3 regions of the Aquiflexum gelatinilyticum genome follow, and region 3 is predicted to be linked to each of the others. Evidence: riboswitches for the same ligand, from Rfam matches in the RefSeq annotation. Region 3 holds a riboswitch; each other region holds the start of a gene.
What was found. Region 3 has a riboswitch for S-adenosylmethionine ahead of NK987_RS13355 (trans-sulfuration enzyme family protein). Riboswitches for the same ligand answer to the same signal wherever they lie in the genome.
Positions count from the first base shown of each region.

Region 1: another riboswitch for S-adenosylmethionine. It lies ahead of NK987_RS08555 (O-acetylhomoserine aminocarboxypropyltransferase/cysteine synthase family protein); the one in region 3 lies ahead of NK987_RS13355 (trans-sulfuration enzyme family protein).
Region 2: another riboswitch for S-adenosylmethionine. It lies ahead of NK987_RS08420 (homocysteine S-methyltransferase family protein); the one in region 3 lies ahead of NK987_RS13355 (trans-sulfuration enzyme family protein).

Region 1 is NZ_JANAEZ010000003.1:142,322-152,769, forward strand. It holds gene NK987_RS08535 (hypothetical protein) at 64-627, shown strand; gene NK987_RS08540 (VOC family protein) at 698-1,087, opposite strand; gene NK987_RS08545 (DUF4221 domain-containing protein) at 1,261-2,400, shown strand; gene NK987_RS08550 (homoserine O-acetyltransferase family protein) at 2,450-3,505, opposite strand; gene NK987_RS08555 (O-acetylhomoserine aminocarboxypropyltransferase/cysteine synthase family protein) at 3,551-4,849, opposite strand; SAM riboswitch class I at 5,038-5,145, opposite strand; gene NK987_RS08560 (DUF4097 domain-containing protein) at 5,443-6,399, shown strand; gene NK987_RS08565 (YbjQ family protein) at 6,396-6,719, opposite strand; gene NK987_RS08570 (amidohydrolase family protein) at 6,843-8,144, opposite strand; gene NK987_RS08575 (amidohydrolase family protein) at 8,176-9,558, opposite strand; gene NK987_RS08580 (amidohydrolase family protein) at 9,578-10,448, opposite strand, start outside.
Region 2 is NZ_JANAEZ010000003.1:110,841-121,288, forward strand. It holds gene NK987_RS08405 (PAS domain S-box protein) at 436-4,749, shown strand; gene NK987_RS08410 (hypothetical protein) at 4,812-6,119, shown strand; gene NK987_RS08415 (RidA family protein) at 6,116-6,706, opposite strand; SAM riboswitch class I at 6,845-6,945, shown strand; gene NK987_RS08420 (homocysteine S-methyltransferase family protein) at 7,004-8,047, shown strand; gene metH (methionine synthase) at 8,040-10,448, shown strand, end outside.
Region 3 is NZ_JANAEZ010000005.1:325,439-335,886, reverse strand. It holds gene gcvT (glycine cleavage system aminomethyltransferase GcvT) at 1-809, shown strand, start outside; gene NK987_RS13375 (2-phosphosulfolactate phosphatase) at 874-1,596, shown strand; gene NK987_RS13370 (ribose-phosphate pyrophosphokinase) at 1,708-2,634, shown strand; gene NK987_RS13365 (50S ribosomal protein L25/general stress protein Ctc) at 2,675-3,247, shown strand; gene pth (aminoacyl-tRNA hydrolase) at 3,334-3,894, shown strand; SAM riboswitch class I at 4,182-4,289, shown strand; gene NK987_RS13355 (trans-sulfuration enzyme family protein) at 4,549-5,718, shown strand; gene NK987_RS13350 (serpin family protein) at 5,775-7,022, shown strand; gene NK987_RS13345 (YdeI/OmpD-associated family protein) at 7,165-7,719, shown strand; gene NK987_RS13340 (DUF1801 domain-containing protein) at 7,724-8,149, shown strand; gene NK987_RS13335 (hypothetical protein) at 8,249-8,662, shown strand; gene NK987_RS13330 (efflux RND transporter periplasmic adaptor subunit) at 8,740-10,236, shown strand; gene NK987_RS13325 (efflux RND transporter permease subunit) at 10,304-10,448, shown strand, end outside.

The sequences.
Region 1 (10,448 bases), on a different contig from region 3:
GCCAATTAAAGTTTCGCCTTACTTAACCACTAACCGTCAATACATTCAATCCTTTACACATACATGAAACAGGTTGTTTTCATATTTATCGCGCTCTTTTTCTGTTTTACAAAAAACGGGCAAGCCCAAGAGCTAAGAGACGGCTATGTCGTTCTCGCCAAAAGAGATACAATCAATTGTAAAATTGTTTTTGGTGGGCCAAAAGGAACTGACAAAACCCAAATCTCGATAGTGACGAAGGAAGGGGAGGAGAAGATTTTTAAAACAAAAGACAAAAAGGTTTTTGCTTATGGTTTCAATCAGGTCGGTGTGCCGTTTGATTATTTGTTTGTAGATAGGGGAATAAAAGTCGAAACAGGATTTTACAAGTTGGTGGAAAAAGGAGACCCCTACAAGTTATACATCCAAAATATCAATTCGACCACCAAAGGCGTGACTGTCACGACTTCATATTATATATTGTTTGATGAAAATGGGGATTCAATAGATTTTTTTGTCAGCGGAGTCAGTGGTTGGAAAAAGAAGTTGGAAGTTTTTTTTGAAAATGATCCTGAAGCATTGGAGAAGTTGGAGGATGTTTCCCGGCAGGATATTGTCAAATTCATAGAAAGCCTGAATGACAATTGAATTATTGAAAATCAAGTTCAAATTCATAGAAATCTGTCAGGGAAAGATCAGATAAGTTTTTCCAAGTTTCTTAATCCCAAATCCCCACCGGCACTATCTCCAATACATTTCCAAATGGATCGTCGAAATAAAAACTTTTAAGGCCGTGGTTCCAATCCTGTTCGTGAGTGAGGGTGATTCCTTTTTCGAGTAGATTAGATTTGGCCTTCAGGTAATCTCTTTTACTTACCTCAAAAGCTAAATGCTGCTTTCCGTAAGCATAATGTGGAGGCAATGTCTTTTCAAATTTTGTTACCTCAGGCAGGAAACACAGCAACACAGAACTGCCGCAACGGAAAAAAATATGTCTGTCTGCCACTTTGGATATGATGGGCATTTCAAGGATTTGGCCGTAAAAATTTTCTGCCAGATCCAAGTCTGTGACGTACAGGCAGGTTTCCTTGATTTGGGTATATTTCATTACAGAAGCTACAAAAAAACAAATGCCGCAGAAAGATAAATGTGGAGGAGTGAACTATACTTTTTTAACCTTTCGGTTTTTTGGAATAAATGGTAAATGAAATTATCTAATTGGATTTGGACTACGCTGTTTTTTGATTTCAATATGCTATCTTGTTAGTTTAATCCAATCCTATGAAATACCTGCATCCCATTAATTACTTTCTTTTGTTTTTGCTCCTATTTTGGTCATGTTCAGCTCCAGAAAAGAAGGAAGCTAAAACTGAACTCGAGTTTGTGGTCACTGAAAAATTCAAAACTTTTCCATTGCCACCGGATATCGGGCATTTGGATTTGTATTTTCAGTCCATTGAGGACAAGTATTTTTTTCTATTCGATTACAAAACCAAGCAACTTTTGACCTATTCCATCCCTGAAAACCGCCTGCTCAAAACCATCAAGTTTGAAGAAGAGGGTCCTGCCGGTGTCGGGAACAATATTGCAGGTCTTTTTATCGAAAGCCCCGATGTGATTTACCTGACTGCGGGGATCAATACACTTTTCAAATTTGACGGTGACGGAAACTTGCTCCAAAAAACACCGATCAATGTAGAGGGATTGGAAGAAAATGGAATCAGTTTATTCTCTAATATCTTCACCTTGGCGAAGGACGGCTTTTACTTTCCTGCCTTTCCAATGGTATTTGCATGGACATCGGTGACTCCTAAGGAATTGACTGAAATCCCTAACCTCATTAGGTATGATACCCTTAGTAAAACATTTACACCGGTAAGTTACTTTCCTGAGGAATTTGTGGGAGATAATCTCAACAAGTCAATCTTTCCTTTGCTGTCTTTGGGGCCTGACGACATGCCTGTGATCAACATGAATTTCAGGAATATTTACCGGTTAAAAGAGGGAGAAATTGTTCCATCGTTTGCAGGACATTCTGCTTTCCCTAACGATCCGCCGATATCCAAATCTCCCAATATGTTTGAGGACATGCCCGAGATTATGAAAATCATAAACCATGTGGATATCTATACTGACCTTTTTTATTTCAAAAATCTGGAGCTGATGGTAAGGGTCGCAAAATTTGAGGATGTCCCTGAAAACGTGTTTGAAACAGGTTCTTTTTTGGCTTCAAAGTGGGGATTGGTTTTTTTGGATAAGGAATTCAACAAAGTCGGGGAGATGGAATTGGAACCGAATAGGTATAATGGGCAATACATTTTTGAAGACGAGGAGGGGATTTGGATTTGTACAGACCATCCGGACAATCCTGCACTTTCTGAAGATTTTATAAGGTTTCAATTGATAGAGATAAAAAAATAAGGGACCTGTTTTTGCAGAATCCCTTTTCATTCAAAATCTATAAGTGCAATTACCCATTATTCTCTAGGTAAAATCCCTTCAAAATATACTGCAACTGCCCATATTCGATTAGAAAAGCATCGTGGCCGTAGGGAGATTGGATTTCTCTGTACGTCCCTTTGGGAACATGCCGTGATATGAATTGGGATTCTTCTTTGAGGAACAATAAATCCCGGTCTACGCCGATTGCCAACACTTTGGAAGGAATTTGTTGGAGTACTTTTTCCGTTCCTCCGCGTCCGCGTCCTAAGTCATGACTGTCCATAGCTTTGCTCAGCACCCAATAGGAAAATGCGTTGAACCTATTCCCGAGTTTTTGGCCCTGATACCTGAGGTAGGAGGAAATGCGGAAGTTGTCAAGTTTTTCTTCAGTATCGCTTTGCTTAAGGGCAAAATCCTCAGGATGTCTGTAAGAAAGCATCGCAATGGCCCTTGCGGCTTCCATCCCTTTTTTGCCTGCATCTGCATGGTTTTCTCCCCAGGTACAATCGGACTCGATCGCCATTCTTTGGGTTTCATTGAAGCCTATGGTCCAGGGGGAAGTCTTCGCATTGGATGCAAGGATGATGGTGTTTTTGACCTGATGTTGAAGAAGGTAAGCCCACTCGATAGCTACCTGTCCACCTAGCGAACCTCCAATGACCGTATTGATGGTATTGATTCCAAGATATTCTCTGAGATGGTCAAGCGATCTCGCCATATCTCTTGTGCTGAGGTTAGGGAAATCATAGTAGTAAGGTTTGCCTGTCAGGGGATTTTCTGAGAGGGGACTGCTCGAACCGTAGCAAGAACCCAGTAAGTTGGCGCAAACGATAAAATACTTGCTTGGGTCATAAAACTTATCTTCTCCGACCATCCCGTTCCACCATTCTTGGACTTTGGCATCTCCGGTGAGCGCATGGATGACCCAGATGACATTGTCTTTTGCTGTGGTCAGACGTCCTTGGGTGGTATAAGCCAGTTGGAATCCGGGAAGAGACTCTCCGGACTCCAGGTCAAATACGTCCTCATGCGTGTACGTTTCTTGCGCCATATCAATAATCAGGTAGTTGCTTGCTACATTCATTACTTTACTATTGGAATTCTTCTCAGGCTACTTGGCCTGATATTTTTAACTGTTGAAAGCTTGTTCTAAATCGGCTTTGATATCTTCAATATGCTCAATACCCAACGAAATCCTCAAAAGGGTAGGAGTGACACCCGCAGCGGCTTGTTCTGATTCACTCAGCTGCTGATGGGTGGTCGCGGCAGGTTGGATGATCAATGTTTTGGCATCACCGACATTGGCAAGGTGGGAGATCAACTTGAGGTTGTTGATAAAGTTGGAGGTGCTTTCTTTATCTCCTTTCAATTCAAAACTCAAAACCCCACCGAAGCCATTTCTCAGGTATTTCTTGGCAAGTTCATGGTAAGGAGAAGATTTCAAACCCGGATAATTCACCTTTTGCACTTTAGGATGGGCCTCTAGCCATTGTGCAATGGCGAGTGCATTGTCTACTGTTCTTTGGACCCTAAGGGATAAAGTTTCCAATCCTTGAATTAATAAAAAAGAGTTGAAAGGGCTCAAGGCCGGTCCAAAATCTCTCAACCCTTCAGTCCTTGCACGGATGATAAAGGCCATATTTGGAAGACCCAATGGGTTATTTTCTCCGAATACTTCCCAAAATTTCATCCCGTGATAACCTTCAGATGGTTCTGTGAATTGAGGATATTTTCCGTTGCCCCAATTGTAATTTCCCCCGTCGACAATAACTCCTCCGATGGAAGTACCATGTCCGCCGATCCATTTGGTGGCAGAGGCAGTGACGATATTGGCGCCATGCTTCAGAGGCTGAAACAAGTAGCCGCCGGCACCAAAGGTATTGTCCACAATGACAGGCAGGTCATGTTTTTTTGCCATGGCGGCAATAGCTTCAAAATCAGGAATGTTAAATTCAGGATTACCGATAGTCTCCAGATAGATGGCTTTGGTCTTCTCATCAATCAGCTTTTCAAATTCCTTCGGGTCATTGCCTTTGGCAAATCGTGCTTCAATGCCGATTCTTTTGAATGCTACCTTAAATTGATTGTAGGTACCTCCGTAAAGGAAAGAAGTTGAAACAAAGTTTTCTCCGGTCTGTAAGATGTTGTTCAAGGCTAAAAACTGTGCGGCCTGTCCGGATGCAGTAGCCAAGGCTGCCACCCCACCTTCCAAAGCAGCAATTCGTTGTTCGAAAACATCTGTAGTAGGATTCATGATCCTTGTATAAATGTTCCCGAATTCTTTTAAGGCAAAAAGGTTAGCCCCGTGTTCTGCGGAATTGAACACATAAGATGTAGTCTGGTAAATGGGTACAGCACGGGAATTGGTGGTAGGATCTGGAACCTGTCCTGCGTGCAATTGCAAAGTTTCGAAACGATAATTTGACATGGTATCTCTGGTTTATGGTGTTATTAAAAATTTTAGATTTTGAAAGGATTAAATTTAAACCTTTTGGTTTGGTAAAAGAAAAAAATTAGTTCCGAATACGGAAAGGTGCGCAAAATTTCACCCAAAACTGATGGCGTGTATCTTAAAACGAAGGGATGTTTGAAAAGAAATTGATCCATAATGTTAAGAATTTATATTTCCAGGAAATAAATTTTACCTGGCAGGATTTGGCACCTTGGATTTTCCTGGTTGCCAGAGGGTCACAGAGCCTGTCTCTTACCTCTTCTTTATAAATCCCCACACAAAAAGTGAAAGGACAGTACAAATTAATACGCCTCTGATGTCAATTGCAAAATATCTTGAAGATTATTTTGCAATTAGTTTTTTTGGAAAAACTTCAAGCATTTTCATTTGCCCTAATTAAAATGGAATTAATTACCGTTTCTCAAATTTTTTTTGATTCGGGATAGGGGTAATTCTTGGTTGGCTTGTCATAGATAAAAGGAAAGAATCTGAAAGCAGATTTTATCTAATAACAATGAAGCTGAATTGGGAAATAAACTAAATCAAACCAACAAATAAATTTAATTATCATGAACACCATTAATTTAAAATCCAGATTATTAGTAATCGTTTCGGGGTTTTTGGCCCTTATGAGTCTCAATTCCTGTTTGGATAATGAGCTTTCTATAGTTTCAGAAATCAACCAAGACTTCAGCAACATAACTTCTGTTGAGGTAGATGGGGCTTTTTTGGAAGTAGAATACCTAGGAGAAACCGGAAAGCAAGATGTTTCTTTAGACGCTTTGCTCAAGTCCAATTCAAACAAGAGATATGAAATAGTATTTGATGTCGTGGATGGAACCAAGCTTAAAATCGAAGTAAAATCAGGCAGCGGCATATCCGGAAATCTTAGAGCGGAAGGTTATATCCGGCTGACCGGTCCAAAGGCAATGGTCCTTGATCTTGAAACCGGTTCAGGAAAAGTAAGTGCAAAAGATGTGGTCAGTACTGAAACCAAACTCCTTGTAGGCTCCGGTGAAATATATGCCAAGAATATCAGCTCGACACTTGTTACTATCAACTCCTCCTCAGGCAATGCCTATGGTGAGGATATCGCAGGTAAAGTTGAGGCTTTGGTATCTTCAGGAAACCTTGAATTGCTCAGGATAGATGGGGATGTGGAAGCTGAAGGCTCAAGCGGCCAAATCAAACTTTCAGAAATCAATGGAATAGCAAATGTTGCAATCAGCTCGGGAAAAATTCAACTGTCAAAAGTAAAGGCTTTAGGGAAAGCTACCTTGTCATCCGGTCAGTTGTTTGCTACTAGTACAGGATTGAGTGCGGAAACTTCTCTAAAAGCCTCTTCTGGAAATATCTATATTCAGACAATGAGCGATCTGAACAGCTTCAATTTCAACATCAGTTCAGGTTCTGGTTCTGTCAGGGTTGGTGATAGCCAATCATCGGGAAACCTTGTGATCAACAACGGTTCGGCCCTTACCATCAGAGGAGAAGTGAACTCCGGGAAAATTGAAATCGTGAATTAAAATATTTTCTCGGTTTTGACAGCTGTACCTGCTGCGGTCACCATCAGCATTCCATCGCGGATCGTTTCATAATCCAGGTCAATACCAACAATTGCGGTTGCGCCAAAAGCCCTTGCCTGCATTTCCATTTCGGACATGGCAGTGGCTTTTGCCTCCCGCAAAACCTGCTCATAGGCACCTGAACGGCCACCCACAATATCTGTTATACTTGCAAAAAAATCTTTGAAAACATTGGCACCTATAATGGTTTCGCCTGAAACAATGCCGAGGTAAGCAGTAATTTTATATCCCTCTAGACTTGGTGTAGTACTTACTATCATTTTTTTATGGTTTATGATTCAACATTCTTACGGATACCAAGACAATTGGATATCTCTATTTTCAGCAAGTTAACAAAAAAATAAACCGCAGCTTTTCGGGCTGCGGTTTGATTTTGGATCAAATCAATTTTCTTTTAGTCCTGGTGATCGCTGTAAAAACTCCTGATACAGCTTGATATGCCTGTTACTCATCGGTACCCTGTAACCGTCTATGAATACATGCCTGATTTGAGTTTTGGTTTCAAAAGGATCTCCCGTGGAAACAAACAGCGTGGCATCTTTTCCCTGTTCAATGGAACCCATTCGATCTGCAACGCCGAATACCTCGGCGGCATTGATCGTAACAGCTTTTAAAGCCTCTTCTTTGCCCATTCCATAAGCAGCCGCAAAACCTGCATTAAAAGGTAGGTTTCTTGTGTTTTCGGCATCATTGGACCGGATGACCACTTTCACACCTGCTTTGGCCATTTTGCCTGGATTGGTATAGGCTGCATCAAAACGGTCAGAATTCCTCGTCGGGATAGAAAGCATTGGACCTGTGATCACTGGGATTTTGGAGGCAGCGATTTTGTCGGCAACTCTCCAACCTTCAGCAACACCGGTCAATATGGCCTTTACGTTTTTAGACTGGATCCACTCTATTGCTAAAGTGATGTCAGAGGCAGCATTTACTTCGACAAGTAAAGGCAATTCTCCTGCAATAACTTTTGCCAATTGCTCCATTTCAGGATAGTAATCCAAAGTGGCATTGGCCTGCTTCAGCTGATGAAAAGTGACAGCCCTTTCCCAAATTTCATTGAGCGTTTTTTCAGCTTTTTCAGCATCTTTTTTGATGTCTTCATCACTCCTTCTATCCCAAGTACTGCGACGTGCAGAGGAAGGAAAATTCATGACAACACCTTTGAAGCCTGCATACATTTGATCAGCAGTATAGCCATTGAGGTTTATAAGGGCTGCCGTTCCCGGGAATATTCCTCCTGAAGGGACGGCCAATGTGGTGGTGACACCGCTTACCCTTGTCACCGGAATGGCTACAGAGTTTGGGTTTACTGCTACAATAGCCTGCATATTGGGTGTAACTTGACCAATTTCGGCATAATCCTGTGTTTCAGGCACAGAATTAACCTCAACCAATCCAAGCCTGCTTCCCCCGTCAAACATTCCAGGATAGATATAATGTCCTGTGCAGTCTATGACTTCCGCATCTCCCGCCGGGATGTTTTTTCCGACGGCTTCTATTTTCCCATTGGCAATAAGGACACTTCCATTTTCAATATTCCCTTTCGTTACAGTGACAATGGTTGCGTTTTGCAGCAAAAATCTGCCGTTTCTAGGCTTGATAAACTCTCCGTCAAATTGGGCTTGTGCCAAAAATGGGAGAACCAATAAAGCGACTGTAAATATGATTTGATTTATCTTCTTCATCTTCAGTATGTTTTGATCTTCCATTTAGATTTTAGTGTTCGTGGTCAAATAAGCTTCTACCAAAATTGGTAAAGAAGAAATCTACCCCATGCATACACTTATGATCATGTTCTTTAAGGAATATGGGTTCAATGGATTCTGTAGCAGATACTCTCAATCTCATGTCATTGGGATCCTCATTTATGTCAAAATATTTGACACCATCCACAAAAGTCATCTGAGGGATAGCATAAACTGAAAGTGGATGATCGTTGAAAATGACCAAATCAGCCTGTTTGCCTTCTTCGATGGAACCTACCTTGTCCGCAATTCCAAGTTGTTTGGCAGGATTGATGGTGATCAGGGCCAATGTTTGCTCGTGTGTCAATTCGCCATACCGTTGTGCTTTTCCTGCCTCATGGTACAGGTGACGGATCAATTCACCGGAATCTGAATTGATAGAAGTGATGACACCGTTTTGGGTCAATATAGCGGCATTGTATGCCGTGGAATAATACACCTCAAACTTGTACGCCCACCAATCAGCAAAAACAGAAGCTCCCATTGTATAAGCTGCCAATTCTGGAGCTACCTTAAAGCCTTCATTGACGTGGGAGAAAACGATATTGGTAATACCAAACTCCCTACAGACATTGATCAGCATATAGATTTCATCCGCTCTGTAGGAGTGGCAGTGGATGATGATTTTGCCATCAAGGATCTCCGAAAGTGTTTGAAGCCTTTCACTGAATTTTGGAGGCACAGGGGTTGCTCCTTTTACTTTGAGTGCATTGTTGTAGTCTTCCCATGACTTTTTGTATTGTATCGCTTCGTTGAAGCCGTTTCTGATCACCGCTTCCACACCCATTCTTGATCTGGGCTGGATCCCGTTGCCTCTTCCGTGTACCCTTGTAGGGTTTTCCCCGAGTGCAAATTTAATTGTCCTTGCAGCATCTTTCATGATAAGGTCATCGGGATTGCCAGAACCATACCTGTGTTTGAGGGTAATGTTTTGTCCTCCGATGGCATTGGCAGAACCATGCATGGCGTGTGAAACCGTCACCCCGCCGGCGAGTGCACGGTACAAACCGATATCATATGGATCAATCACATCTGCCATCCTTACCTCTGAGGTAATGGGAGCCGTACCTTCATTTACCGCATCTAAAGCCACATGGGAATGGGCATCAATGATTCCCGGCATCAAATATTTTCCTTTTGCATCAATGGTGGTAATATTTGAGGCGGTAAGTCCCTTGCCGATTTTTTTGATTATGCCATTTTCTACTAGTACATCTGTGTCCTCTAAAGTCCCCTTAGTGACAGTAAGAACAGTGGCGTTTTTGATCAAAACAGATCCTTTTTGGGTCTGGGAATTAGCCGGATTCCAACCCATCACCATTGCAGCCGCTATGATATAAATTATCTTTTTCATGATTTCTGGTGATTAGCTTTTAAAATGATTTAGGTTTTTTGGTAGCATTCATCGGAAAACTTCCATATTCTGAGAGTGACAGGTTGCCTGTTAGTCTATCCCCGTTTACTTCACCGCTTACATTTACAACCAAAGACATTCCTCCTGCCGCAACATCAAAAGAAAAAGACAAATTGCTGCCTGAAAGAGTAATATTTTTCATTTCGGAACTGGCTTTTCCACTACCACCTGGATTGTCGTACGTGATGGTTCCTTTGAAGGAGTCTCCTTCTTTTTTGATTTCCAAAGTGCCTGAAGAACTTCCTGCCGGAGTATCTGAGGTATATTCCCAAAATCCATCAATCGCCATAGCTCCATTATTGCCGTTCTTGTCGCCATTCCCGTTTTTCTTTGCTTTTACTTCGTAATCGAATATATAGCCGTCAGCTACCACATGCTTAATCTGTGTTTCTTCGTCCAACAACGGAGCCGTTAAAATGATCATATTCGCCAGTTTGCCTTTTTCCAAAGTCCCTGCATATTTTTGGATGCCTAAGATGGTAGCTGTGTTGATAGTAAGTGCCGCCAAGGCAGCATTTTCTGATAAGCCATTTTCTACCATCAGTCTAAGGTTTTTGAAAGTATCTCCGCTTTTCGATCCTGAAGATGTAAATCCAAAAGGTATTCCTGCTGACTCCAAGTATGATGCCTGCTTCAATTGGCTTTGGTATGCCTCTTGAATTCTCTTGGTTCTAGCCTGCATTTCCTCAGACAATTCTTCCATCTTGGCTTTTGTTACCTTATCATCAGGCAATTTGAGAGAGAGCAATACTTGGGCGTTTGAACTTTTGATTTCATTGATGACTTTTTCAAAATTTGAACCTCCCAATAAAACCAGCCTGAATCCATTT
Region 2 (10,448 bases), on a different contig from region 3:
TTTTTCTAGGATGAAAATTAGAAAAATTATACTTTAAGATGTAAAAAATCTAATTAAGATTTTTTTTGGATTGATTTTATAATTTAAAGTTTTAATTGTATTGCTCTGAAATTAAGTTTTTATAGATCAATCTTCTTTGACCAAATTTTATTTAACTGCAATGAATTATAAATAATGGAAAATAATAAAGTTTTGGAATTGATATTGATTAGGAAATAACTGTAAAGAGAAGGTATAGAAAATCCAATCAGATAAATTTAAAAACATAGTTTAATTTCTTAAATCCGGATTTTAAGTACTTTTTAATTTGAAACTTATTATTGATTTTATTTTTTAAATGATTAAACTTAGGCTTTGTAATTAGGTATATTTCCATGCTGATTTCCCAAACAGGAGCTGAGATTTTAAATTTCATTGAAAGTCATTCCGCAATACATGAGTGTAAGAAATAAATTAGATATTTTAGGTTTTTTTGATCAATTAAAAGATCCGGTTGTTGTTTTTTCCAACAAAAACGACATTTTTTTCAATGATTATTTTATCAAGAATGTCAAAGGAAATTTCACTGATTGGAAGGAATTATTCAATTCTGATAAAATCCATCAAGAGCTTGTTATATTTCTAGAAACAGGTAAGCTGCCTGAAAGTAAATTTTGTTCCACTCTGCTTTTATCAGATGGCCTTTCTCCAAAGATTAATTGGGAATTTAAAAGCATCTTTGATGCGTCCGGGCAAAGGTATTGTGTTGCACTTGGTGCCAAATCGATTCAGGAAAATGATGAATTCTTTGATAAAGAGAATAGTCTTGGCGTCCTTGATTTAAATTTTGTGGCAAGCGTCCTAAGGCATAGCCATGATATGGTTGTGATATTGGATAAAGATGGAAAGTATAAATTTTTGAGTGCTGCAGTTATTGATAAATTGGGAATCGATACCTCAAAGATCATCGGAAAATCATATAAAGATTTTGTAAATGAAGGAATTATAAAAATTGATGAAGGGGATATTGATCAGGTTTTTAAATCAAAGTCTGAAATAAATATAAACTTTTGGGTAAATATTCCTGATGGTAAGAAAGTATATATTGAAAGTTACTGCAGGAACCTACTTGATGACCCCAATATTAATGGATTACTTTTTAGTGCCCGTGATATTACTGCCTATTGGAAAGCAAAAAAGTCTCTTCAGAAAAGGTATGAACTTGAGAATTTGATCAACAGAATTTCTGCAAAATTTGTCAATGCAGGATATAATCAAGTCGACCAGGTTTTCAACCTTTCTTTAAGGATGTTGGGAGAATTTGAAAAAGCCGATAGGGCATATATATTTCTCGTTCATGATGACCTGCAGGAAATCGAAAATGTCTATGAATGGACAGCCGATGGGATAGAGCCCCAGATTCAATACCTTAAAAACCTTCCGATTACTGAAGATAACCTGACGATAGATTCCTTGCGAAAAGGTGAGGTTCTTGTTGTCCCTGATGTTGATCTAATGCCTGACGAATTTGGGGTAGAAAGAGACATTTACCAACAGCAGGGAATCAAATCCTTTGTATTGATCCCAATATTTTCTGAAAACAAACTGATAGGGTTCTTTGGGTTAGATGCAGTCCATGAAAAAAGAGCTTGGCATGAAAAAGATGAATATGTTCTCAGGCAGCTTGGAGATATTTATGCAGGAAGTTTTATCAATAGGGCCATAAAGAAAAGACTTGAACGGAATGAAAAGCTGTTGGCTTCCACAGAAATTCTAGCCAAATCAGGTTCCTGGAGATTTAGCAATACCAAAAAAAAGATTTTCTTTTCCTCAGGTTTAAAGAGGATTTTTGAATTAGAGGAAAATATGTATTCTTCTAATTTTTTGGGTTTTTTAAAAAGAATCAAAAAATCTGACAGAAAAGGGTTTGTGGAAAGATTGAACCAAGCTGTCATGACCAAAAGTACTACTTATGGAGAGTTTAGTATTTACACAGGAGAAGGGAAAGAAAAATTTATAAACTTCACCATACAGGTGAGAGAAATCCAAGGCAGTAAGGATGTAGAAGTTTTTGGATATTGCTCTGATATAACACATAAAAAAGATGCTGAAAATTACCTGAAACTTCAATCACAGATCCTCACCCAAGTTGATGACCCGATTGTGGTGACTGATTCTTCCCTAAAAATAATCTACATCAATAAGGCTGGTCTCAAAGAATGTAAAATTTCCGAAGCAGAGAATTTCCAAGGGAAAATCACCGACCTATTTGAATTTATATTCGAAGATTCCAACACACTTGAAAAGTTATTGGTAAGCCTGAAATCCAATGAAGGCATTACCAAACAAATGCAACTCAGGTTGAGGACAGGAGTGGTTGATCCTTATGAAGTTTCTGTGCAACAGTTTTTGAATGATGACCTCGAAAAAATAGGGTTTTCATTTGTGATCAGAAATTTATCCCTTCAGGTGAGGCAAGAAGCAATCGCTCGAAAGGCGCAGATGATTGTCGAAAACAGTCCTGCAGTTTTGTTTACAGTAGATCCAAATGAGAATTTTAGGATACTTTATATCACTGACAATATCAGGCAGTTTGGTTATAACTCTACCAAACTTGTAAATTCCAAAACAAGCATACTTGATTTGATTCATCCGGATGATGTGGTTAGGCTTTTGGATTATCATTATTCTAAAGAAAGTGAAAACGGTATCCCAGCTTTTTCAGGAGAATACAGAATAAGAAAAGGAGACGGATCCTATAGATGGGTCGAGGACCGGACACGAGAAGTGTATGATTCGGAGGGAAGGATTTTTGTGCATGAGGGAATTCTTCAGGACATCACCGAAAGAAAAAACAACAGAGAAGAAATTCTAAGAAGCCAAGAAAGATACCGTGTATTAGCTTCAAATATACCTGGTACAAGTATCTTTCTGATAGACCGTGACTTGAGATATATTGCAGCACAGGGAACAAATTTTGCTGATTGGGGAATGATGGCTTCGGACTTTGAAGGAAAAACCTTAGCAGAAGTCCATACCGGTAACCTTAACGAAATTCAACCTATAGTTACCAGAGCATTGCTCAAAAATGAGATTATCCAAAAGCACCTTGTGTTCCGTCGCAGGGTATATGAAATTACTGTTCGTCCTATTATGTATGGGGGTGAAATTGAATATGCACTTGGGATTTTGAGAGATATCAATGAGGAACATCAGGCAAAAGAAAATCTAAGAAAAAATGAAGAAAAGTATAGAAAACTGGTAGAGGAATCTACAGAAATCATTTTCTCTTTAGATCTTGACATGACGCTTATCTATATTTCTCCCAATGTGAAGCAGTTTCTTGGATATCCTTCCGAGGAAGTCATGAGTAGGAATTTGACAGAATTTTTGCATCCTGAGGATATTTTAATATTTGCTGAAAAGAGTGGATCTGAACCTGACTTTTTTGAAAAAAACCAGTATCTCGAATTTCGATTACGGCACCTGGAAGGGGATTATAGGGTTTTCAGTTCCAATGGGAAGTTGGTAATTGATGACGAAGGAAAAAAAATGTATTACACAGGGATTGCAAGGGATATTACCAGTCTCAAAGAAGCCCAAAAGGAACTTTTCCATGCAAAAGAAAAAGCCGAACAAGCCTCAACTATAAAGTCTCAATTTCTTTCCATCATGAGTCATGAAATCAGGACTCCCATGAATGCGGTAATTGGGATGGCTCACCTGTTGATAGAAGATGAACCTAGACCGGACCAATTGGAGAATTTAAAAACCCTTCAATTTTCGGCCGAGAATCTCCTCGGATTGATTAATGATATCCTGGATTATAGCAAAATTGACTCAGGAAAAGTTGAGCTTGAAAAAGTCAATTTTGAACTCAGTAATGTTTTCAACCGAATTCTTCATTCCTATTCTTATCAAGCTAGGGAAAAGTCACTTCAGGTCATTTTTGAAGCTGATCACAAATTGCCTCAAAATCTAATGGGTGATCCAGTGAGATTGGGGCAGATTGTCAATAACCTGGTTTCCAATGCCATAAAATTCACCGAAAAAGGATTTATCAAAATCAAGTTGACCAACGAGAAAGAAAATGAAAAGTCTATTGCCATCAGGTTTGATTTTGAGGATTCAGGCATAGGAATTCCCAAGGAAAAACTTGACTTGGTATTTGAGGCATTTACCCAAGCAAGTGCTGCAACGACCCGAAAATATGGTGGGACAGGTCTTGGATTGGCGATTGTCAAAAGATTGGTGCAGTTGTTCGGGGCTGAGATCAAAGCTTACCAAAGAGAAGAAGGGGGAACAAGATTTACATTTACTGCCGTATTTGAAAAGCCACAAACCAAGGCTGTTTTCTCCCAAAGTGACCATTCAGAAGGATTAAAATTTCTGGAAGAAGCAAGTATCCTTGTCGCTGAAGATAACCTTGTAAACCAGATCATGATCAAAAAATTTCTCCATAAATGGGGGGTTAAAAATGTTGTCATGGCAAATGATGGAAATGAGGCAATCAAGGCATTTATGGATCAGGATTTTAATTTGATCTTGCTTGACCTTCAGATGCCCGAGAAGGATGGTTTTTTTGTTGCTGAATACATCAGAAACTTGGATGAGGCAAAAAAGAAGAATGTTCCTATAATTGCCTTGACAGCTTCTTCGTTGATTGAAGTAAAAGACCAATTGGATAAAGTGGGAATGAATGATTATATAAGCAAACCGTTTAACCCTGATAACCTTTATACCAAAATACTCAAATACCTTAAGCCATAAATTTGAAAAAAGGAGTTCGCAATAGCCACTTTCATTATAATTTTGAAGGCAAACAAATTGGTATGAGACTTTTCTTGGTACTGTTTCTTTCATGTTCTTTTGGATTCACTGCTTTTTCACAGTCCCCAAAATCCAATAGGACTACCATGTACATGACATACGGCAAAACGGGGGCAAACCTGAGGGAGTTCAATCAGATGCTATCGGGTAAGGGGCTTTCTCCGATGAGAAACAGCTACTCCAACCTTAGCTTTGGGTATTTGACGAGATTCAATGACTTCATTATTGGATTAGAACTTTTTCAAAACAGCGGTCCTAAATCAATCTTTGACGGATACCAAATTGATTACCATACCACTAGGTTTTATGTAAACGTAGGTTTTGCCTTTACAGAAGAAGGTAATTTTCAATTGATCCATTACATGTCAGTTGGAACAGGATTTCTCAATTTTCAGATGTTAAAAGAAAACCCGGCTGAAAATCTAGGAGAGTTTTTCGAAAATCCTGAGCATGGCTTTATTCTGAGAGACGGAAACCTTCACCAAGGGACTTTGAATATGACCGGATTTCTGACCGAAATTGGGTTTCAAATGAGTTATGATTTTCCCATTCCGGGCAGAGGTGAAGCTATTGAGCTCTTGGCGAGGTTTGGATATTCTTTTAGCCCTTTTGAGGATTCTTGGAAATTAAATGGAATCAGGTTTAATAGTGCACAAAGTGGGGCATTTCTGAGATTGGGGGCAGGATTGACTATACCGGATCACAATTTTTTCTACAAAGATGCTGCCATTGGAGCCCATTTGCTCTATGGATTCCATTTTACCAAACCAGATCGCTTCAATGCTATTCTTCAAGAAAAAGGTCTTACGCCATTTAAGGGAAGACCAAATAATATCGGTCTAAAAGTATTAGGAGAAAGTAAAGGTTTCCTTTATGGAATCGATTTTTATAATCTTGGGCTTTCGGGAGAAGCAGATGAATCAAAAAGCCATACTTTAAACAGTTTAAGAGTTTATGGAAACGTGGGACTGAAATTCTTTGAAAGAAGAAATCTTGAACTTGGCGGAACAGGCGGATTAGGATATGGAAATATCCGATATAGTCTCATCAGTAATGAAAAACCTGATTTTCCAAGATTATTTGAAGAGCCCATTCATGATGCGTTTTTGAGAAAAGGTGGCTTGATGGCCAAGCCTGAGGTTTTTGTAGCTTACGGGATCCCATTGTCACCAAACCACTCCTCCAAAATCATGTTTGGAATCAATGGTGGCTATGAAATCCCTTTGGCCAATTACAAACTACTCGATTTGCCAATGTCTGATTACATTTCAAATCCTTATTTTCAGGTAAGCGTTGGTATCAAACATTAATTGTCGTCAATCTCTACGATCAGTTCTACTTCCACAGATATATCCATTGGCAGTGCATTCATACCAACAGCAGACCTTGCATGTTTTCCTTTTTCGCCAAAGACCTCTACCATCAAGTCAGAGAAGCCATTGATGACCTGAGGCTGTTGGGTAAAATCAGGTCCACAATTGACCATGCCCAAAACCTTAACCACTCTTTTGACTTTATTCAAATCTCCCAATTCAGCTTTTAGGACTGCCAATTGGTTGATTGCAACCATCCTCGCTGCTTCTTTTCCCTCTTCAATCGTAAGGTCTTGCCCCACCTTTCCTGTTATAAATGTTCCGTCAGGAAGTCCAGGACCTTTTCCGGCAAGAAAAAGAAGGTTACCGCTTCTAACCGCATTGACATAATTGGCTACAGGAGCACTTGCCTCAGGAAGAACAATTCCCAAATCTTTGAGTTTTTGCTCTGCATCCCAGACCTCCTGATTTTTGGGTAATTGTTGATTTTGATTTTCTGTGGAACTACAGGAAAATGTAATCAGCAATATCAGGGTTGATAAAGCGAAAGATAGCCATCTGAAGGTTTGGGCTTTTAAGTCCATAAGGAGTTTGTTTGTTGTCGGTTAAATTTCCTTTTAAAGGAAGTGTTTGATTTAGCAGATATGAGAAATATATACCTATTTCATTAAAGAATCTCTATAAAAAACAGCAAAATTCAATTATTGGATTTAAATTTGGATTGCTTATCGAGAAAGACTGAGGGAAAGGCCCTATGACGTCTTGGCAACCTGACTTACAAGGTGCTAATTCCTATTCCGGAAAAGCCGGAAGAAGATGAGCGGAAGAATGAATTCTTTTTTCCGGTTCTTGCTCGTATAAGTTTTTGAAATTTATCATACATGAACAGAACCGCGTTATTACTCTCCTTAGCCAAGAAAAAAATTCTCATCCTTGATGGTGCCATGGGCACGATGATTCAGCGTTTTAAGCTGAATGAGGAGGATTTTAGAACACCAGAACTTGCAAATCACCCCAAACCATTGAAGGGTAACAATGACCTGCTCTCACTTTCGAGACCGGATGTCATCAAATCCATTCATGCAGCCTACCTTGAAGTTGGGGCCGATATCATTGAAACCAATACTTTTAGTGGAACATCCATTGCACAGGAGGATTATGCTTTGCAGCACTTGGCCTATGAGATCAATTTCCAATCCGCAAAAATTGCCCGCGAAGTGGCTGATGAATTCACCGCAAAAAATCCTGACAAACCACGTTTCGTGGCAGGTGCCCTTGGGCCGACCAATAAAACAGCATCCCTTTCTCCAGATGTCAATGATCCCGGATACCGGGCAATCACGTTTGACCAATTGTCTGAAGCTTACAAAGAACAGGTTAGGGGATTGCTTGATGGTGGATCTGACATCCTTTTGGTAGAGACGATTTTTGATACGCTCAATGCAAAAGCGGCACTTTTTGCTATTCAGGAAGTATTTGAGGAAAGAAGTATCCCATTGAATCCTGAAGAAGGTGGCATTCCCATCATGATCTCAGGAACCATCACTGATGCTTCAGGCAGGACACTTTCAGGACAGACGACGGAAGCATTTCTGATTTCAGTTTCCCATGTACCGCTTTTCAGTGTAGGATTGAATTGTGCACTTGGAGCCAAAGAGCTCAGACCATACCTCAAAGTAATGGCAGACAATGCACCATTTCTGGTTTCGGCCTATCCCAATGCCGGCTTGCCAAATGAATTTGGCCAATACGATCAGGGAGCAAATGAAATGGCAGGGCAGATCGAGGAGTTTTTGAAAGAAGGGTACGTCAATATTTTGGGAGGTTGTTGCGGAACGACACCCGAACATATTGCTGCCATAGCCAAAGCGGCTGAAAAATACGCCCCACGTAAGGTTGAAATTGTCACAGCAGAAAATGAGTAAAATTCAAAAATATAATGCCATGAAATTGTCAGGTCTGGAACCGTTGGTTTTCACTCCTGAAATCAATTTTGTCAATGTCGGTGAAAGAACAAATATCACCGGGTCAAAGAAATTTGCCAGACTGATTCTCAATGGCCAATACGATGAAGCGCTTGGAATTGCATTGGATCAAGTCAGAGGCGGCGCACAGGTATTGGACGTCTGCATGGATGAAGGCATGCTTGACGGTGTGGTGGCTATGAAAAAGTTTCTTAACCTCATTGCTTCCGAACCGGAAATCAGCAGGATTCCGATCATGATCGACAGTTCACGTTGGGAAATAATCCTTGCCGGACTCAAATGCATTCAAGGAAAAGGAATTGTCAATTCGATCAGTTTAAAGAATGGCGAAACCGAATTTATCAATCAGGCAAAGACCATCAAAAAATTTGGTGCGGCGGTGGTGGTCATGGCTTTTGATGAAAAAGGTCAGGCCGATACTTATCAGCGCCGGATAGATATTTGCAAGAGGAGCTATGATATTTTGGTCAATATTGTCAGATTCAACCCTCAGGACATCATTTTTGATCCGAATATCTTTCCTGTTGCAACCGGAATGGACGAGCATCGGAAAAACGCCCTTGACTTTTTTCATGCTACCCAATGGATCAAACAAAATCTTCCGGGAGCCAAAGTCAGTGGCGGTGTAAGCAATGTGAGTTTTTCTTTCAGAGGCAATGATCCTGTGAGGGAAGCCATGCACGCCGCTTTCCTCTACCACGCCATTCGTCACGGGATGGATATGGGAATTGTGAATCCAACCATGCTTGAGATCTATGACGATATTCCAAAAGATTTGCTTCAAAGAGTCGAAGATGTCCTTTTTGATAGGTCTGAAGATGCTACCGAGCAATTGCTTTCTTTTGCAGAAACTGTAAAAGCTTCCGGAAAGAAAGAAGTTATCAACGAAGCCTGGAGGGAACTTCCTGTTGAAAAAAGAATAGAGCATGCATTGGTCAAAGGTATTATTGACTTTGTCATTGAAGATACGGAAGAGGCTAGGTTGAAATACCAAAACCCACTCAAAGTCATCGAAGGGCCTCTGATGGACGGGATGAATGTGGTCGGAGATTTATTTGGTGAGGGCAAAATGTTCCTTCCCCAAGTAGTGAAATCTGCGAGGGTGATGAAAAAAGCCGTTGCTTATTTGGAGCCATTTATGCCCAAAATCGGGGATTTGGATTACAATGCCGAGCAAAGCAGCATCAAAAAAATCCTCTTGGCTACTGTCAAAGGGGACGTCCACGATATCGGAAAAAACATTGTAGGGGTGGTTTTGGCTTGCAACAGTTATCAGATCATCGACCTTGGCGTGATGGTAGACGCCCAAAAAATAATCGATGAAGCCATCAAAAACAAAGTGGATATTATCGGATTGAGCGGTCTGATTACACCTTCCCTTGACGAAATGGTCTACGTCGCTTCCGAAATGGAGCGTCAGGGAATGCAGATACCACTGCTAATCGGTGGAGCTACGACTTCAAGAATCCACACCGCAGTAAAAATTGATCCGGTCTACAGCGGGACTGTCATCCATGTGACTGACGCTTCCAAGTCGGTTCCGATAGCAGGGGAATCCATCAACGAGGAGACCAAGGCAACTTATCACAAGCAGATCAAGGAAACATACAGTCAGGTGCGGGCCGAGCATGAGGCCAAGCAACAGGTCAAGCAACTCGCCACATACGAAGAAGCCAAAGCTAATCCCGTCTATATCGATTGGAGTCAATACGTGCCTGTGGTTCCCGCCAAATTGGGAGAAACGATCTTCCAAGATCTTGACTTGGCGGTTTTGAGAAAATATATTGATTGGACGCCGTTTTTCAGCACTTGGATGCTGACAGGAAGGTATCCCAAAATCTTTGATGATGAGGTAGTGGGAAATGAGGCGAAAAAACTGTTTGATGAAGCCAACAAGATGCTCGATCAGGTGATTGCTGAAAAATGGCTGCAGGCCAAAGCAATAGTGAATTTGTTTCCTGTCAAAAGAAATGGGGAAGATGTAGCTGTCCTTTCCAAAGGAGTTGAGACCGGCTTCAACTTCCATTTCCTCCGTCAGCAGGGCAAAAAGGGGAAAGGTGTTCCCAACAGATCCTTGGTGGATTATATCCATCCTTCAAAAACAGATTATATGGGCGGATTTGCGGTGACTGCCGGTTGGGGAATAGAATCCAAACTGGAGGAATTTCAAAAAAACCACGATGATTACCATGACATCATGCTCAAGGCCTTGGCAGACCGGCTTGCAGAAGCAGGTGCTGAATATCTGCATGAAAAGGTCCGAAAAGAGCTTTGGGGCTATGCCAAATCAGAAATATTGGAAAATGAAGCATTGATCAAGGAAGAATATCAAGGAATCCGA
Region 3 (10,448 bases):
GTATTGTAGATGATTTGATCGTATACAAATTCGGTGAGGAAGAATATATGTTGGTCGTCAATGCCTCCAATATCGAAAAGGATTGGAATTGGATCAACAAACACAATGACATGGGTGCCAAATTGGAAAATATCTCTGACAGCATTTCCCTTTTTGCCATACAAGGACCAAAAGCCATCGAAGCGGTCCAATCACTTACAAGTGTTAATCTCTCTGATATCAAATTTTACCATTTTGCAGTTGGGGATTTTGCAGGGGTTCAAGATGTCATCATCTCAGGAACAGGCTATACCGGTGCAGGTGGATTTGAAATTTATGTGAAAAATGAGGATGCAGAAAAAGTTTGGAATGCTGTTTTTGAAGCAGGAAAGCCGTATGACATCAAGCCGATTGGTCTAGGAGCAAGGGATACCCTGAGATTGGAAATGGGTTATTGCCTATATGGAAATGACATCAATGATGAAACTTCGCCGATTGAAGCGGGATTGGGTTGGATTACCAAATTCACCAAGGATTTTATCAACAGTGAAAATCTCAAAAAACAGAAAGAAGAAGGCGTTTCAAAAAAATTGATTGGGTTCATATTGCAGGAAAAGGGCATTCCTAGGGGCAACTACCCTATTGTCAATCTTGAAGGAGAAACTATCGGCGAGGTCACTTCAGGAACAATGACACCTTCTATGGGAGTGGGTATTGGAATGGGTTATGTCAGATCGGAATACGCTACTCCTGGCACAGAGATCGCCATAACCGTCAGGAACAAAAATCTTTTGGCCAAGGTTGAAAAATTCCCTTTGTACAAAAAATAAACTCAAATTAAACATTCACACCCGCAGAAGGTATTCCTTTGCGGGTTTTTTTATTAAATCAAGCATGAGAAATATTGAAGTCTGCGTGAGTCCTGAATTGATTCACCTGTATGATACCAAAGGGAAAAATGTGGTCATCGTGGATATTTTTAGGGCGACTTCTACGATGATGGCAGCTTTAGCTAATGGTGTTGAATCAATCACACCCATCATGGACCTAGAGACTTGCCGTGGATTTGCTTCCAAAGGTTATGTCATAGCCGGAGAAAGAAACGGTCTTGCAGCGGAGGGATTTGAATTGGGAAATTCCCCTTTGGCCTATCTCAACCAAGCCTATGCAGGCAAGAAGATAGCCATGACGACAACCAACGGTACTTTGGCCATAGAAAAAACAAAAGCAGAGGCAAATCAGGTTCTGATTGGAGCATTTGTCAACCTCAAAGCCACAGCAAAATACCTTATTGGACAGCCACAAGATATTTTGATCCTATGCGCAGGGTGGAAAGGAAAATTCAATTTGGAGGATTCTTTATATGCGGGAGCTTTAGTCAGTAGTTTACATCCACATTTCCAAACAGAATGTGACTCGGCAATTGCTTTAAAGAGTCTTTATGAAAGCAATTCCCACAGACTTCAGATTTTCTTGGGACAAGCTTCCCACGCCAAAAGATTACAAAATCACAACATCGAATCAGATATTGATTTTTGTCTGACTTTGGATATTTATCAGATAGTCGGCTTGCTTTGCGGAGAGGTTTTGAAAGGTATTGATCCCAATGCCCAATAAAGTCAAATAATATCCCAATTATCGTTTGTTAAATTCTGAAAGCAATCAATTTTCAATACCTTTGCACCTACAAAGAAGCCTTTCTATTCACAGATTATCCTGTATACCATCATGTCTGAGGTCAAACTCTTCTCCGGAACCAATAGTATCCAACTTTCAGAAAAAATTGCCAAACATTACGGAAAACGTCTCGGGGACCTGACACTCTCCAAATTCAGTGATGGGGAAATGTCTCCAAGCTACAATGAATCAATAAGGGGCTGTACGGTATTCTTGATTCAGACCACCAATCCCACCGCCGATAATCTTTTAGAACTTTGCCTGATGATTGATGCTGCCAAAAGAGCAAGTGCTTACAAAGTATGTGCAGTGATTCCTTACTATGGGTATGCAAGACAAGACAGGAAAGACAGGCCTCGCGTTTCAATAGCAGCGAAACTCATTGCCAATATGTTGACCTCCGCAGGTGCTGACAGGATCATGACTTGTGATTTACATGCAGGACAAATTCAGGGTTTTTTTGATATTCCTTTGGATCATTTAAATGGATCAGCTATTTTTGTGCCCTATTTGGAAAGGCTGGCTTTGGACAATATGATTTTTGCTGCCCCCGATGTGGGAGGTGTTGCAAGGGCAAGAGCCTACGCCAAGCATTTCGAAGTAGAAATGGTAGTCTGTGATAAGCACAGAAAAAGAGCCAATGAGATAGCCTCTATGCAGGTTATAGGAGATGTGGAGGGTAAGGATGTAATTTTGGTAGATGACTTGGTGGATACTGCAGGAACACTTTGCAAAGCCGCACAAATCCTGATGGAAAAAGGTGCTACTTCTGTAAGGGCAATTGCCACACATGGGGTTTTATCAGGAAATGCATACCAAAATTTGGAGAATTCTGTTTTAAAAGAATTGGTAATCACAGATACCATTCCGATGAGTCAGTCATCCACCAAAATCAGAGTCCTTTCGGTTGCGGATTTGTTTGCCAAGGCAATCCATGCTGTGACAGGAAACACCTCCATCAGTGCATTATTTATTTAGGATTACTTAATCAATTATATACAAACAAATTAAAAAATTTATGAAATCATTAGAGATTATAGGGTTTAAAAGAGCAAATCTCGAGAGTGGAGAGTTGAAGCAGATCCGTGAAGAAGGTAGTGTACCTTGCGTAGTTTACGGTCCTGCGATCAAAGAACAAATCCACTTTTATTCTCCTGCCATTCTTTTCAGAGACCTTGTTTACACACCAGATGTGCACATGGTTGACTTGAATATTGAAGGCACCAAAATGAAAGCTGTATTGAAAGATTGCCAGTTTCACCCTGTAAGTGACGTATTGTTGCATGCGGATTTCTTGGCATTCAGTCCTGATAGACCTATCAAATTTGAAATTCCTGTAGAAATCGTAGGAACTGCTCCAGGTGTTCAAAAAGGTGGTAAGTTGGAATTCAAAACAAGAAAAATCGCTGTAAAAGGATTGGCAGCAAATCTTCCGGATAAAATCAGAGTTGACGTATCAAACTTGGATCTTGGAAAATCATTCAGAGTAGGCGAAGTTAAAGCTGAAGGCTTTGATATCCTGACAAGTCCAAATGTTTCGATCATCTCTATTGGTATCCCAAGAGCGTTGAGAGGTAAAAAAGGTGAATAATTTCACTTCTTTAACCAATAAATCAAATCCTGCTTAGTCCATAAGCAGGATTTTTTATTTTTGCTTTACATTTGAAATTTGAATTGATGAAATATTTGATTGTTGGACTTGGAAATATCGGTCCTGAATATGAACTGACCCGACATAATGTTGGATTTTTGACTGTAGATAGACTGGCAGACAAGCAAGGCGTTACTTGGAAAAGTGACCGGCTTGCATTCAGTACCAATTTCAAATACAAAAGCAGACAGATTTATTTGATCAAACCTACCACTTACATGAATCTCAGCGGTAGGGCTGTGAATTATTGGATGAAAGAATTGGGTATTCCCAAAGAGAACATCATGGTCATCGTGGATGATGTCGCATTGCCTTTTGGTAAATTGAGAATGAGGGGAAAAGGATCTTCAGCCGGTCACAATGGATTGAAAAACATCGAAGAACTTACAGGTGGTCAAGAATATCCCAGATTGAGATTTGGTATTGGAGATGATTTTCCCAAGGGAAGGCAAATAGAATATGTTCTCGGCAGATGGACTCAAAAAGAAATCGACGAACTTCCGATTTTTATGGACAAAGCCATAGATATGGTGCTGAGCTTCTGCACGGTCGGAATCAATATGACGATGACACAATTTAATGATTAAATGAAGATTTGAGATTTGAGATAAGAGATGTGAGACATGAGACACAAACCCCAAATCCTAACCGAATCCAATGTCCATTAATATCCACTATCTATAAATATCCATTATTACCCTATTCACAATTTATTTCAACCTTATTTCTATCATTTTTCTATAGTATTTCAACCTTATTTCCAGCGTATTTCAACCTTATTTCAATACTATTTACCTTCAATGAAAAAGTATTATGGAATAATCTTTTGAAATCAACTTTTTCGAAACTTAATTTGTGAACACTTCAGGCAACTGATTTATAAAGAAGAGGCAAGAGAACAGGCTCGCTGACCCTCTGGCAACCACCCCGACACTTCGGGAAAGGTGCCAATACCTGCCCGAACTAAAGGGAACTATAAATTAGACATTATGCGATTTTATTTTCATTTATTGGGTGTTTTCAAGTTTGATAAGTACGATGTACGAAGTACGATGTACGAAGCACGAAGTACGAAGAATGATGAAGCGCATATTTCTAATTTTTCATCTATCTTAAATAATCTGTTTCCTTGCCATAAATTTATATTGGCACTGATTTTTTTTTTCTACCAAATTCCAATCACGCATTTCCTTATTTCAATACACTTCTAACCTATTAACCAATAGCTAAATACCATTTCTATGTCCCGTTTTGAAACAGATGCCATCCGCATCAATGCAAGCAAATCAAGCCAAAGAGAGCATTCCTCGCCGATTTACCTGACTTCAAGTTTTACTTTTGATTCAGCAGAGGAAGCAAGGCAGATGTTTGCAGAAGAAATTGAAGGAAATATTTATTCAAGGTATTCGAATCCCAATTCCTCTGATCTGATCCAAAAAGTATGTGCAGCAGAAGGAACAGAATCCGGAATTGCGACCTCGTCCGGAATGGCGGCCATGTTTGGAAGTATTGCATCCCTTTTGCAGCAAGGAGACCATATATTGGCTTCTCGCTCTCTTTTCGGTTCTACTCATCAGTTGCTTACGCGCATATTTCCAAAATGGGGAATTACTTCTACTTACGGAGATATTTCGGATTTTCACCATTGGGACAAACTGGTGCAGCCCAACACCAAAATGCTGTTCATCGAGACACCTTCCAATCCGGGATTAGAAATCATTGACCTGGAGTGGGCAGGAAAATTTGCGGCTGCGCACAACCTGATCTTAGTAGTGGACAATTGCTTTGCCACACCTTACCTCCAGCAACCTGCAAAATGGGGAGCGCATATCGTCACGCATTCTGCCACCAAGTACATCGACGGTCAAGGTCGTGTTTTGGGAGGATTGATTTTAGGAAAAAAAGAACTGATCAAAGAAGTGGAATTTTTCACAAGACATACTGGCCCATCGATCTCCCCTTTCAATGCCTGGATTTTGTCAAAAAGCATGGAAACATTGGCTGTCAGAATGGACAGGCATTGCGAAAATGCTTTGAAAGTGGCCTCCTATTTTGAGGGGAATACAGAAATTGACTTTGTCAAATATCCTTTCCTTCCCTCCCATCCCCAATATGATCTTGCCAAAAAACAAATGAAACAAGGAGGAGGCATCATCACCCTGACCTTGAAAGGAGGATTGGCAAGGGCACAAAAATTCATAGATTCCCTTCAGATGGTATCCATCACTCCAAACCTCGGAGACAGCCGCAGCATCATCACCCATCCTGCATCTACCACGCATAGCAAACTCTCGGTGGAGGAAAGGGCTAAAGTCGGGATATCGGACGGATTGGTAAGACTTTCAGTCGGTTTGGAACATTATGAAGATATTATTCAGGATGTAGAAAGGGCATTGGTGAAATCTAAGTAATTTTCTTTGTAGCGTTTTGCCACTATTCTCCGTTTAGTCAATCAAATGCTCAAACTATGAAAAAACTTCTCTTTCCCCTCTTTTCATTTGGTGCACTATTTTTTGCCTGTGTGCCTTCCGAAGAAATAAAACCAGTAGAAGCAAATTTGAGAACATTGGCCACATATGAGAAAGAACTGGCCAATTCAAGTACAAAATTCGCGCTTGATCTTTTTGCACAGTTGAATGACCCTGAAGAGGCCAATCAGTTTTATAGTCCTTATAGCATTCATCAGGCACTTTCTATGACCATGAACGGAAACGAGAGTGAAGTTCTTCAAGAATTTATAGATCTTCTGCGGTATGAAGGGATGAGTATAAATGATGCCAATCGAGGCTCCAAAGAATTGACCGAGTTTTTGCTCCAAGTTGATCCGAAAGTTAAATTGGCCATTGCCAATGCCATTTGGTACAAGCAGGAGTATCAAGTACAAGTGCCTTTCAAAAATACCGCTAGGGAATACTACAATGCTGAAATCGCAGGACTTGACATGCTCAATCCCAATTCAGTCAACATCATCAACAACTGGATAGCCCAAAAGACCAACAACCTGATACAAGATATGCTGGATGAAATCCCCACCGATGCAGTCATGTACCTGGTCAATGCTATTTACTACAAAGCTGATTGGAAGTATCAATTTGTAGCCTCCAAAACTAAAAAGGAGCCCTTTTATTCCAACCCAGAGAAAACTATTCAGGTAGATATGATGGACTTGGATAAACCATCCGCATTTAGAAGTTATTTTGGAGATGGATACCACTACTTTGAAATACCCTATTCCACAGGCCAATATTCCATGGCAATTCTGTACAATCCGCAAGGAGATCTTGATCAGGTAAGCCCATATTTAAACCTTGGTAACATTGAAATGTGGCGAGAGAATGCCCAAGAAAGAAATTTCATTCTAAAAATGCCAAAATTCAAGATGAAGTACAAAATGGCAAACATGAAAGATGACCTCAAGGAAATGGGATTGGTCAAGCCTTTCTCTTTCCATCCCGATAACTTCACTAAATTGTTTTCTAATCCCACTGATGATCTGAAAATCTCAAGGGTCATTCACGATGCAATGATTGAAGTGGATGAAAAAGGCAGCGAGGCGGCAGCAGCTACCATTGTGGAAGTCATAGAAAAAACTTCAGCCGGACCTTCCTTACCTTCAGTAGTTACTTTGGACAAACCTTTCATTTTCTTTATTCAGGAAAAACACAGTGGTGCGATTCTATTTATGGGAAAACTGGGTGATCCTTCAAAACTTTGATGTTATGTGAGTTAGGACCAATAGGCATAAAAGGCCGACTTTTGTGCCTTTGGTGCTATTTCATTATTTTTTGTCCAAGCCTAAGGCTGGTATTTTATCTGAATCAGAATTAAATTAGATTCTGATTCAAATCCTTCCCAAAATGATCAAAAACCCAAAGGAAATATTGGAAAAACTGAAATCCGTTATTTCACAAACGGAACTTGTGAGAACTGTCAAATGGGGAATTGATGTCTATACTTATCAGGGTCAAAATGTTTTGGGCATCGCCGCATTCAAATCCTATGTCGGGATTTGGTTTTATAACGGAGTATCTCTTTCGGATCCTGCGCAGGTTTTGGTCAATGCACAGGAAGGGAAAACCAAATCCCAAAGACAATGGAGATTCCATTCCATAGAAGAAATCAATCGGAATTTAATAGTTTCTTATGTTAAGGAAGCAATTGAAAATGCAAAAAAAGGATTTAAGCCAGTAATCCAAAAATCCGAAGAAATAGAATTTCCACCTATACTTTGTGAGGCTTTGGGTTCGAATGAGGAACTCAATTTCTGTTTTGAAAAACTCAGCTCCTCCAAACAAAAAGAATATGCTGCCTATATTTCAGAAGCCAAAAGGGAAGCAACTCAAATTGCGCGGATAGAAAAGATAAAACCGATGATCATGCAGGGAATCGGCCTTAACGACAAATACAAATAAAACCATGACCAAGAACAAAACCCAGGAAACTGAGAGCCCAGTAATTGATTTTATCAATTCCATTGAAAATGAGCAAAAACGAAAAGACAGCTTTGAACTGATCAGAATTTTTCAAGAGGTGTCAGGATTTGAACCCAAAATGTGGGGAACAAGCATCATCGGTTTTGGAAACTATCATTACAAATATGAGAGTGGACATGAAGGAGATGCTCCTTTGACAGGATTTTCACCAAGAAAGGCTGCTATTTCCCTATATTTTTCTTGTGATATAGAAGATCAGCATGGTTCTCTCCTTGCCCAGTTGGGAAAATTCAAAAACGGTAAATCCTGTGTCTATATCAACAAACTTTCTGATGTAAAAGAAGAAATAATCAAAGCCCTAGCCAAAGAATCCATCCATTTTATCCAGGAAAAATATCCTATTAAGTGACATCTGTCATAAACCGTTTTATTTAGAGTCTTTATATTTAGAGCAGAAAATCAGGAAATTGTTGAGATTCCTTTCGCCCGTTACATATATTTGAGTTAAATGATAAAAAGGTACTTCTCCTTATTTTTTCTTGCCCTCTCTACATTGATTATGTTGGGACACAGCATTATTCCTCATCAACATCCCGGATATCTAGATAAATCTCACCACAATCACCATTCAGACCAAGGCAAAATCCTAGGATTCAATACAGCAGATCATCATGGCGTTTTGGATAATGTCTTTTCCTTTGTTCCTCATGGACAAAAAGGTGTCGAATGCGTCTCTTGTCCTAATATGGACGAAACATACAACAAACAATACTTTGATTTCAATGCCATAATCCCAATCCATAATCTAATAAATTATAGGATATCCGACATTCAACCATACTTTTTTGACTATCCTGATGCTTTACTTATTTCAAGATATTTTCCACCGGGCGGCCTAAGGGCACCGCCGTTTTTCTCCTAATTTTCCCCTGACATCAAATCCACTCAGATTTGATAAATTACCCATAATTTCCAATTCAAAACTTTAATTGAAATTCCATGAAAAAGGTTTTTACCCTTTTGGCTTGGCTACTGATTATTGCTTTCAGCTGTAATCAACCACATGACCACAGCCACGATGAAGAGGAGGCTATCCCTCCTGTAGCGTTGACTTCTTATTCAGATAATACTGAACTTTTTGTTGATTTTCCTTATCTGATTGCAGGCAAGCCAACAACATTGATGGTTCACCTTACCCGACTTGGAGAGAAATTCCAACCCATCCAAGATGGAAAAATTACGGTAAACCTCAATATTGAAGGAAAAACAAATTCAATCAAAACTGAAAGTCAATCGAATCCTGGAATCTATGAGGTGGAGATAATCCCTGAAATCGCCGGTACCGGAAAACTTATTTTTGATATCCAAAGCGCTGAAGTTTCAGAGAAATTTGTTTTTGAAAATATTGAAGTATTCAGTGACTTGGTAGCTGTAGTCAGAAACCAGAAAGAAGCAACAGCCGCAAATGAAATCTCTTATTTGAAGCCTCAGGCTTGGAACATTGATTTTGCAAATGAACCTGTTCGCAGGACCACTTTCAGGGAAATCCTCAAATCGAGCGGTCAAGTCCTTGCCGCACCCGGTGATGAAACTGTAATCACAGCCAATTCAAGCGGAGCTATACTTTTTGCCAGCAATAAAACCATAATCGGCTCTACACTGAATGTTGGAGATCACTTATTCACCATTTCGGGAGGAAACCTTGCTCAGCAAAACCCAGAAGTGTATTACAAAGAAACCAAAGCCAAATATGAATTAGCAAAAGCTGAATTTGAAAGGGCCGAAATTTTGGTCAAAGACAAGATTATTTCGCAAAAAGATTACCTCCAATCCAAGCTTGAATTTGAAAACATGCAGGCTAACTTTCAGGCTGTATCCAAAAATTATTCAGCCTCCGGCCAAAAGGTAACTTCGAATTCAACCGGTTTTCTTAAAAACCTCTTGGTATCCGAAGGGCAATATGTCGAACCAGGTACTCCATTGGCAATCATCAGCAAAAACAAGAAAGCACTGCTTCAGGCTAATGTTTCCCAAAAATACTTCCAAAAGCTAGCCGTAATTAGTGCAGCAAATTTCAAAATTGTAAGCGATGAGTCGGTTTTCAATACAGAGGAAATGAACGGAAAAGTCATCTCCTACGGAAAAAGCACTTCTGAAAACGCCTCTTACATTCCTATCACTTTTGAAATTGACAATATTGGAAACATTATTCCAGGTTCGGTAGCTGAGGTCTTCCTAAAATCTAGCACAATTCCGGATGCTTTGGTTATTCCTATTTCGGCTCTGATGGAAGAGCAGGGCAATTTTTTTGTGTTTGTACAAACAGGTGGAGAAACTTTTGAAAAGAGGGAAATAAAATTGGGTGGGAATGACGGGAGGCACGTACAGGTACATTCAGGGCTGAAAGAGGGAGAAAGGGTAGTCACCAAAGGAGCTTATGCCATCAAACTGGCAAGTGCATCAGGGGCGATTCCAGAGCATGGTCATTCACATTGACCTTGAATAGTTTTGTAGGTAAATAAATATATCCTACTGATTTTCAATTTAATAAATCAAAAAAAACATGCTCAACAGAATCTTAAAATTCTCTCTTAATAATAGACTTTTGGTCATAGTCGGCTTTGCCCTGCTATCACTTTTTGGAACATACATCGCTTTCAATATGGAAGTGGATGTATTTCCTGACCTGACAGCCCCTACAGTAGTGG